3 regions of the Kitasatospora sp. NPDC090308 genome follow, and region 3 is predicted to be linked to each of the others. Evidence: riboswitches for the same ligand, from Rfam matches in the RefSeq annotation. Region 3 holds a riboswitch; each other region holds the start of a gene.
What was found. A riboswitch is a leader RNA that binds a small molecule or an ion and turns the genes downstream of it on or off. The one in region 3 is predicted to bind cobalamin.
Positions count from the first base shown of each region.

Region 1: linked by a shared signal. The riboswitch ahead of ACIQVD_RS26065 (short-chain fatty acyl-CoA regulator family protein) and the one ahead of ACIQVD_RS06620 (ribonucleoside-diphosphate reductase subunit alpha) in region 3 are both predicted to bind cobalamin.
Region 2: linked by a shared signal. The riboswitch ahead of ACIQVD_RS26045 (prenyltransferase/squalene oxidase repeat-containing protein) and the one ahead of ACIQVD_RS06620 (ribonucleoside-diphosphate reductase subunit alpha) in region 3 are both predicted to bind cobalamin.

Region 1 covers NZ_JBIVXY010000013.1:124,003-127,265, forward strand. The annotation lists gene ACIQVD_RS26060 (bifunctional 2-methylcitrate synthase/citrate synthase) at 1-463, shown strand, start outside; gene ACIQVD_RS26065 (short-chain fatty acyl-CoA regulator family protein) at 421-1,875, opposite strand; cobalamin riboswitch at 2,365-2,538, opposite strand; gene ACIQVD_RS26070 (NUDIX domain-containing protein) at 2,598-3,170, opposite strand; gene ACIQVD_RS26075 (AAA family ATPase) at 3,167-3,263, opposite strand, start outside.
Region 2 covers NZ_JBIVXY010000013.1:119,091-122,353, reverse strand. The annotation lists gene ACIQVD_RS26050 (MmgE/PrpD family protein) at 1-1,457, opposite strand, end outside; cobalamin riboswitch at 1,665-1,798, shown strand; gene ACIQVD_RS26045 (prenyltransferase/squalene oxidase repeat-containing protein) at 1,895-2,989, shown strand; gene ACIQVD_RS26040 (flagellar hook-length control protein FliK) at 3,031-3,263, shown strand, end outside.
Region 3 covers NZ_JBIVXY010000002.1:586,000-589,262, reverse strand. The annotation lists gene ACIQVD_RS06630 (helix-turn-helix domain-containing protein) at 1-620, opposite strand, end outside; gene ACIQVD_RS06625 (GNAT family N-acetyltransferase) at 890-1,384, shown strand; cobalamin riboswitch at 1,613-1,751, shown strand; gene ACIQVD_RS06620 (ribonucleoside-diphosphate reductase subunit alpha) at 1,921-3,263, shown strand, end outside.

The DNA of each region.
Region 1 (3,263 bases), on a different contig from region 3:
CGGCGCCAACGAGGCGGTGATGCACATGCTGGAGGAGATCGGCGACCCGGCCCGGGCCGCGGACTGGCTCGACCGGGCACTCGCCTCCGAACGGAAGATCATGGGCTTCGGCCACCGGGTCTACAAGGACGGCGACTCCCGCGTCCCGATCATGCAGGCGGCCCTCGACCGGCTGGTCGAGGGCTCGGCGGACCCCCGGGCCGTCCGGCTGGCCGCCCTGCACACCGCCCTGCGCGAGGCGGTGCTGGAGCGCAAGGGCATCCACCCCAACCTGGACTACCCGGCGGGCCTCGCCTACCACCTGATGGGCTTCGACACTCCCGCCTTCACGCCGATCTTCGTGATGAGCCGGATCACCGGCTGGACCGCCCACATCACCGAGCAGCTCGCCCACAACGCGCTGATCCGCCCGCTCGCCCGCTACGACGGTCCGGGCCGCCGGACGGTGCCGGTCACCGGGTAGGGCACCCGGGTGCGCCGGTCCGGGTCCACCACGAGCCGACCGGCGGCCGGGGGGCGGGCCCGCTGGGCGCAGTCGGTCCGTTCGCAGATCCGGCAGCCCAGGCCGATCGGGGTGGCGGCCCGCCCCCGGTCGAGGGCGATCCCCTCGGAGTAGACCAGGCGGTGGGCGTGGCGCAGTTCGCAGCCGAGGGCGACGGCGAACTCGCTGCGGGGCGCGCGGTGGCCGTGGCCGCCGTGGGTCACCGTCCGGGCGATCCAGAGGTAGCGCTTGCCGTCGGGCATCTCGGCGACCTGGGTGAGGATGCGCCCGGGTGCGGAGAACGCCTCGTAGACGGTCCAGAGCGGGCAGGTGCCGCCGAGCCGGGAGAAGTGGAAGTCGGTCGCCGACTGCCGCTTGGAGATGTTGCCCGCCCGGTCGGCGCGCAGGAACGAGAACGGCACGCCGCGCCGGCCGGTGCGCTGGAGGGTGGACAGCCGGTGGCAGACCGTCTCGAAGCCGACGCCGAAGCGCGCCTGGAGCAGTTCGACGTCGTAGCGCAGTTCCTCCGCGGCGGTGTGGAAGGCGGAGTACGGCATCAGCAGGGCGCCCGCGAAGTAGTTGGCGAGGCCGATCCTGGCCAGGTCGGCGGCCTGCGCGGAGGTGAAGGCCGGTTCGGCCGCCGCGACCAGGGCGTCGAGCAGCGGGCGGTGTTCCAGCAGCGCGAGCTGGGTGGCGAGTTGGAAGGCCCGCTGGCCGTCCGCCAGCCAGGGCGACAGGCGCAGGGTGCCGCCGGCCGGGTCGAACCGGCGCATCTCGGCCCGGTCGCCCGGGTCGGCGTCCAGCACCCGCACCCCGTGGCGGGCGCCGAACCTGGCCACCAGCGCGGCCGTGCGGCCGGTCGGGTCCGCGGCGAGGGCGGCGGCGGTGCGTTCGGCCTCCGCGTCGAGGACCGCGATGTGGTTGTGGTGCGCGTAGAAGAAGTCCCGTACCTGGTCGTGGGGTTCGGCGGGCACCAGCGCCGCGGCGGCACCCCCCGGGTGGTCGAGTGCGGCGACCCGGGTGACGGCCTCCCGGTAGCGGCGGTGCAGCGCGACCAGCGCCCGGGCGACGTCCGGATGGTTCCGGCTCGCCTCCACCACCTCCTCCGCCGCGACCGCGAGGCCGCACGCCTCGTCGGCGAGGGCGGCCCGCAGGTCGGTGGCGAGCCGTTCCTCCTCCGCCTCGGAGAAGAACTCCGGCTCCACGCCGAAGACTTCGGAGATCCGCAGCAGCACCGCGGCGGTGAGGGGCCGCCGGCTGTGCTCGATCTGGTTGAGGTAGCTGGTCGAGAGGCCCAGCTCGTGCGCCAGCTCGACCTGGTTCATGCCGTGCTCGCGGCGCAGCCGCCGCAGTTTCGCGTGGGCGAAGACCTTGCGCCCGACGGGTGGTGCCATGGTGCGACGTGTCCCTCTTCCTGCTCTGCCTGCTCTGCTCCGTACGCTGCCCCGCGCGTCAGGCGGGCCGTCCCTCCGGAGGGCGTGGATGATCGCGGAGAAGTCCGGTCCGGCGGCCTCGCCCCGGGCGAAGTCGGCGGCCGAACTCGGCGGCCCGGCGGCCGAGTTCGGCCGGGACGGCGACGGCGAACCCCACCGCCTCCAGGCCGCGCCGGAGGTCCCCGGGGGTGCCGGCGACCGGCTTGCCGGCCACGCGGGGGGTGAGTTCTCGTACCATCGGCTCCTTCTCCCGTCCCGGGTGGTGCGGAGGGGAGGAGTGGAGGCCGCCGGCGGGGGTGGGCGCGCGGCGGTGCGGCCACCGCGCGGACGCGGCGGCCTGACACTCCGTCAGGGGATCTGGGCCCCGACGGACTTCGGCACGTGGCCGGGTGGCGCACCGGTGGTGCGGGAGCAGCCCGGGGTCATGGCGTGTCGTCTCCATCCTCGTGGAAAACACGGATCACCCGCGGCCGGTATCCTGACTCCCGGATCGACGCCCGCCCCCCGGCCTTCCCGGCTGGCTGCCAGTGGCCCTCGCCCACGAGGACGGACTCCCCGGTCACAGTGGCGGGACCGTGCCGGACTCGCACCGGCTTCCCTGACACCGCGGACCTGCCTTCGACCCTATAGTCGGGCGTCCTGGTAAGTCCAGGGCATCCGCGCCCCCTCGCCCCGCGCCGCCGTCACCCCCGAGCCGCGCCACCGGCGGGCGAGCCGGGGGCGGCCGTGCGCCGCGACGTCAGCAGGACGGCGGCGAGCGTGCCCGCCTCGGTGATCCGGCCGTCCGCGCACATGGCCACCGCCTCCGGCAGGGGCACCCAGCGCAACTCCATGTCGGCCTCGCTCGCCTCCCGGCGGTGCTCCCCGACGGTCAGACCAGTGGCGAGGTACAGGTGCTCCCGGGTGCGCGCACCGGCGGGCATCCGCCACATCGCCGTCAACGGCTCGACCCGGTCGGCCCGGACGCCGGCCTCCTCCGCCAGCTCCCGCCGCGCCGCCGCCGCAGGCTCCTCCCCCGGCTCGCACCCTCCCCCGGGACACATCAGCAACCGCTGCCCGCACGCGTAGACGTCCTCCTCCACCAGTGCGACCCGCCCCCACCCGTCGAGCGCCACGACCCGCACCCCGTCGACGGACTCCGTGAACTCGTAGGTCCCCGTGCTCCGATCGGCCCGCCGGACCGCGTCACGGCGCACCACCAGCCGCACTCCCCGGTACTGGACGGTCGACGAGAGCGTGGTCCATCCGTCGATCATGCCGACTCCTCCCGGGGCTGTGGCGCACGGCCGGGCAACGCCCCGAGGATCTCCAGGGCCCGGTCGGCGACCTGACGGGGCGTGCGGCGGGTG
Region 2 (3,263 bases), on a different contig from region 3:
TCCACGGCCGGGAACAGCTCGCCGAGGTCGGCGGCCCCGAGTTCGGCGAGGCCGGCCGCGGCGGCGAGGAAGCGCTCCTGGTCGGCCGGGGCGACGATCCCCTCGGCGAGGGTGCGGAACTTGCCCTCGTAGGCGGGCCGGTCGAAGGGCCGGGCGCCGGCCGGGTGGGCGTCGGCCACGCCCAGCTCGTCCTCGACGACCGAGCCGTCGTCCAGCGTGATCACCACGCGTCCGCCGAAGGCCCGGCGTTCCGGGTCGGGGTCGTGGTAGCGGCGGGTCCACTCCGGGTCCTCGACGGTGGTGACCTTCCGCCACAGCGCGACGGTCTCCGGGCGTCCGGCCCGCTCGGGGGCGTAGGAGCGCTCGTGGTGCCAGCCGCCGTCCTCCAGGGCGACGGCCAGGATGTACGGGATCGAGTGGTCGAGCGTCTCGCGGCTCGCGGCGGGGTCGTACTTCTGCGGGTCGTTCGCGCCGGAGCCGATCACGTGGTGGGTGTGGTGGCTGGTGTGCAGGACGACCGAGCGGACCCGCTCCAGCGGGCCGGCCTTCCCGCGCAGCCGCCGGGCCAGGTCGATGACCGCCTGGGCCTGGTACTCGGCCGAGTACTCCTTGGTGTAGGTGTCCAGGATCGCGCGGCGCGGCTCGTCCGGCCCCGGCAGCAGCACCCCGTAGTCGGCGGACGGGCCGTCCAGCATCCAGGCCAGGAAGCCGTCCTCGCCCTCGTAGACCGGCGACGGCGAGGTCTCGCCGCGCATCGCCCGGTCCACCGCCTCGACCGCCGCCTTCCCGGCGAACGCGGGGGCGTACGCCTTCCAGCTGGAGATCTCGCCCTTGCGGGACTGCCGGGTGGCGGTGGTGGTGTGCACCGCCTGCTGGACGGCCTGGTAGGTGACCTCGGTCGGCAGCCGCAGCAGCGCCCCGAGGCCGCAGGCGGTGGCCGCGCTCAGGTGCGCGACGTGGTCGATCCGGTGCGCGTGCAGGCAGATGCCCTTGACCAGGGCGACGTGCACCTCGTACGCCGCGACGACGCCCCGTAGCAGGTCCGCGCCGGTGCGGCCGGTGTGCTGGGCGACGGCCAGCAGCGGCGGGACGTTGTCGCCGGGGTGCGAGTAGTCGGCGGCCAGGTAGGTGTCGTGGAAGTCGAGTTCGCGCACGGCGGTGCCGTTGGCCCAGGCCGCCCACTCCGGGGAGACCCGGGTGCCGCTGCCGAACACCGAGGCGCCCGGGAGCGCGGCCCGGTGCGCGGTGGCCTGGGCGCGGGCGACGGCGACCGGGCGGCGCAGCAGCGAGGCGACGGCCACCGCGGCGTTGTCGATCACCCGGTTGACGGCCGTGTCCGCGCAGGCCGCCTCCGGTTGCTCGGTGCCGGCGGCCACCTCGGCGAGCTTCCAGGCGAGTTGGTCCTCGCGCGGGAGGCGGTCGGCGCTGGGGTGGACACGGACGCGGTGCTCGATCACGGGACTCCTCGGAGGCGTCGGCGGCTGGGGTGCGCATGATCGAGACTGCCGGTCGGACCGCGGGCGGTCCAGCAGGCCGAGCTGCGGAATCCGCACCCGGCGGACCGGTGAATCGGCGAATCCTGCGAAGAACCGGAGGCGCAGCGCCGACCGGGACGTCCGTCGGCGGGACGCGCGCGCCCTTGACCCGGCCTCCGGCGCCTCGCCATGATGGGCCGTCATGTTTCCCGACTCCGCCGTCGGGGGAAGTCCGGTCCGAATCCGGCGCTGACCCGCAACGGTAGGCCGTCGACGGCTGTCGACGGCGAGCCCGATCACCCGGTGGCGGAGGTGTACGTCCACTCCTCCCGTCGTGGTCTGCGGGCCGGAGCTCCGAGGGCTGAGCCGCCGCGCGCCACCTCCTCCGGGCCCCGCGCGCAGGTTCGGAAAGGCTCTCCATGACCGTGCTCCGCCGCCCCCTGCGCCTGCTCGCGATACCGGCGCTCGCCCTCGCGGCCACGCTCCCCGCGGCCGTCCCCGCCCGGGCCGCCCCCGCCCAGGCCGCCCCCGCCCGGGCCGTCCCGCTCCCCGCCGGCACCGCCACCCTCCGGCCGGACGCCGCCGCCGCGGGCTGGCTGGCCCGCCAACTCGTCGACGGCGACCACTTCGAGACCGTCTTCGACGGCACCGCCTACCCCGACCAGGGGCTGACCGCCGACGCCGTCCTGGCCTTCGCCGCCGCCCACGGCTCCGACACGGCCGCCGCCCGCGCCACCGCCTGGCTCGCCAGGCCGGAGAACACCGCCGGCTACCTGGGCGACGGCACCACCGAGGCGTACGCCGGAGCCACCGCCAAACTGCTGCTCACCGCCGAGGTCCGCGGCGAGAACCCGGCCGCCTTCGGCGGCGTCGACCTCCCGGCCCGCCTGCGCTCCCTCCGGACGGCCGCCGGCCGCTTCTCCGACCGCTCCCAGTGGGGCGACTACAGCAACTCCTTCGGCCAGTCCCTGGCCGTCATCGCCCTCACCCGCACCCCCGCCGGGGCCCCGGCCGCCGCCGTCGACTTCCTGGCCGGCAGCCAGTGCGCGGACGGCGGGTTCCCGGCCTCCTTCGGCCAGGCCACCTGCACCGCCGACCCGGACGCCACCGCGCTCGCCGTCCAGGCCCTCGCCGCCACCGGACGCGCCGCGAAGGCCGCCGCCGGACTGAACTGGCTGAGCGCGCACCAGAACGCCGACGGCGGGTTCGCCGCGGCCGGGGCCACCGCCTCCAACGCCAACAGCACCGGACTGGCCACCCAGACCCTGCTGTCCACCGGACGCCCCGTGGCCGGGCTCAAGGGCTGGAGCGCCCTGGTCGAGCTCCGGCAGGGCTGCGCCGCCGACCCGGCCGTCCGGGGCGCGGTCGCCTACGACGCCACCGGCTTCGACCCGGGCAGCGCCGCCCGCGCCACCGCCCAGGCGGTCCTCGGGCTGAGCGGCACCCCGCTGGTCGCCCTCTCCGCCCACGGCGCCCGCCCCGCCGCGCCCGCCCTCGCCTGCCCGGCCCGCTGAACGCCCTGACCGACTGGCCCCCGAAACCAAGGAGCACCCGCATGAGCGACACCCTCGCCCCCGCCCGTCCGGCCCGCCGCGTCCTCGGCTCGATCGCCGCCGCGACGGCGCTGACCGCCGGCCTGCTCGGCGTCTCCGCCGTCCAGGCCCCCCAGGCGCAGGCGGCGGCCTGCTCCGGCACCACCGGCGTCACCGTCGTGGTCGACTTCACCGCCCTCGGCGGCGGCATCCAGACCGGCTGCGCCCCGGGCGACCCGGCCAGCGGCCTGGCGGC
Region 3 (3,263 bases):
GGCACCGGCCGGTTGATGAACTGGGCCTGGCCGCCGTCCCGGTGCGGGGCGACCACCATCCGGCGGGCGATCGCCCGGGCCACCTCGGCGCCCTGCACCTTGCGGACCAGGTGCAGGCAGGCGTCGATGCCCGCGGCGGTGCCGGCCGAGGTGATCACCGGGTGGTCGTCCACGTACAGCACGCCGGGTTCGACGGTGGTCAGCGGGAAGCGCTCGGCCATCAGGTCGGCGTAGCGCCAGTGGGTGGTGCAGCGGCGGCCGTCGAGCAGGCCGGCCGCGCCGAGCAGGAAGCTGCCGGAGCAGATCGACAGCAGGTGGGCGCCGCGGTCGTGGGCGGCCCGCAGCGCCGCGCAGACCTCCTCGGGGTAGTGCGCGCGGATGCCGGTGGCGGTGGCGATCACCAGGTCGGCCCCGGCGATCCGCTCGGGGCCGTGCGGGACGTCGACGGTGAAGCCGGAGTGGGTGCGCATCGGGCCGGGGCGGTCGCCGACCAGGGCGAAGTCGTAGACCGGCAGGCCGCTCTCGCTCCGGTCCAGGCCGAACACCTCGCAGGCCACCCCCAGTTCGAAGGGGTGGACCTCCTCCAGCACCACGACGGCGACGTTCTCCAGCTTCCGCATCCGGCCAGCATGGCAGTGGCAGGATTTCGTGGCAATGGTGCGTTCCTGCCACTCGTCCGGCCCCGGCCGGGCGCGGACAGTGGAGGCATGACCACCGCACTCGCCCTGCTGGGCCTCCTCGGCAGTTTCGGACTCCTCGGCGTCCTGGTCGGCCGCGACCTGGACCGCAACGGCCGGCACGGCCGCGACGACGTGCACCGGCCGGGCGGCTACCCGTTCGACCCGGACCTGGCCGACCCGCGCCGTCGGCCGTCCGGCACACTGTCCGGATGCGCTCCCCGACCGTCCGCCGCGCCCTCGACCGCGACCTCGCCGGAGCCGGGGAGGTCAGCGTCGAAGCCTTCGTCGGCGACGGCCACACCCGCCCCGACTCCCCCTACGCCGCACTCCTCCGCGACGCCGCCCGCCGCAACCGGGAGGCCGAGCTCCTGGTCGCCGTCGACGACGGCGGGGCGGTGCTCGGCTGCGTGACCTTCGCGCCCGGCGGCACCGCGTGGGCGGACGTCGCGCACCCCGACGAGGGCGAGATCCGGATGCTCGCGGTCGGCGCGGCGGCCCGCGGGCGCGGTGTCGGCCGGGCCCTGGTGCGGGCCTCGATCGCGCGCAGCCGGGAACTGCGGCTGGCCGGGATGGCGTTCTCCACCCGGCCGTCGATGACCGCCGCGCACCGGATCTACGACGCCCTGGGCTTCGTCCGCAGCCCCGCGCGGGACTGGTCGGCGGCGCCCGGCACGGACCTGTGGGTCTACACGACGCGGTTCTGAGGGCGGGCCCGAGCCGGGCCCCGAGCCCGGACCCGAAGCCGTCCGCGGGCCGTCCGCGGGCGGGTTCACGGGCGGGCCCACGGGCCGTCAGTGGGCGGTTCGCGGACGGTTCGTGGGCGGTCGGCGGACGGTTCGTGGGCGGCCGGCGGACGGTTCGCGGACGGTTTCGTTGTCTACGCGCGGCACCGCCGACGCGACACGCGCTACTACATCTGGTGCTTCCAGTTCCAGCCACCACAACATGTATGCTCACTCTCGCTGTCGACGCAGGGGAATCCGGTGCGAATCCGGGACTGCCCCGCAACGGTGAGCGGGTTGCTGCGACGCCCGCGCAGTCCGAGGACCTGCCGACGGTGTGCGACACGGCATCCCCGCAGACGCCATGCAGCACAGCTTTGCCGTCCGGTCTCGCGGGCGGACCGGGGGTGGTCTTCGCGCGCCGGAACGCGTTCTCGTTCCTTCGTGCCGCCCTCCCCTGGCCGCGTGCGGTGCCGGACAACCCGAGCCACGTCCGCCGCCACAGGAGAGAGTGCGCCTTGACCGTCGCCGCCTCAGTCACCCTGCCGTCCCAGGGATCCGCCGACGCCTTCACCGACCCCGGTGCGGCGCTGCTCCGGCTGCTCACCGACCGCAGCACCGACCTCCCCCAGGTGGACCCCGGCCACGTCGCCGCCGCCGCGCTGCGCGGCCGCCACGCTGGCTCGGACTTCGCCGAGCTGCGCGGGCTGGCCGTGGAGGCCGCCGCGTCGATGATCGCCGAGGACCCGCAGTACTCGAAGCTGGCCGCCCGCCTGCTGGCGCTGGAGATCCGCGACGAGGCCGCCACCCAGGGCGTCACCTCGTTCTCCTCCTCGGTGGCCGTGGGCCACGCCGAGGGCCTGATCGGCGACGCCACCGCCGCGTTCGTGGCCGGGCACGCCGGGCTGTTCGACTCGCTGATCGACGAGGCGGGCGACGACCGCTTCGAGTACTTCGGCCTGCGCACCGTCCAGTCCCGCTACCTGCTGCGCCACCCGATCACCCGCAAGGTGGTCGAGACCCCGCAGCACTTCCTGCTGCGGGTGGCGGCGGGCCTGGCGGTCGGCACCACCGAGGAGTCGGTGCGCGAGGTCGCCGAGCTGTACACCCTGATGAGCCGGCTGGAGTACCTGACCAGCTCGCCGACGCTGTTCAACTCCGGCACCCGGCACCCGCAGATGTCCTCCTGCTACCTGCTGGACTCGCCGCTGGACAACCTGGACTCGATCTACAACCGGTACGCGCAGATCGCCCGGCTCTCCAAGCACGCCGGCGGCATCGGCCTGTCCTACTCGCGGATCCGCTCCCGCGGCTCGCTGATCCGCGGCACCAACGGCAAGTCGAACGGCATCGTGCCGTTCCTGCGCACCCTGGACTCCTCCGTGGCGGCGGTCAACCAGGGCGGCCGGCGCAAGGGCGCGGCCTGCGTGTACCTGGAGACCTGGCACGCCGACATCGAGGAGTTCCTGGAGCTCCGCGACAACACCGGCGAGGAGGCCCGGCGCACCCACAACCTGAACCTGGCGCACTGGATCCCGGACGAGTTCATGCGCCGGGTCAACGCCGACGCCGACTGGTCGCTGTTCTCCCCGGCCGACGTGCCGGAGCTGGTCGACCTGTGGGGCGCCGAGTTCGACGAGGCGTACGTCAAGGCCGAGCTGGCCGGCAAGGCCGTGCGCACCATCCCCGCGCAGACCCTGTACGCCCGGATGATGCGCACCCTGGCGCAGACCGGCAACGGCTGGATGACCTTCAAGGACGCCTCCAACCGGGCCGCCAACCAGACCGCGCTGCCCGGCCGCACGGTGCACTCCTCGAACCTGTGCACCGAGATCCTGGAGGTCACCGACGACTCCGAGAC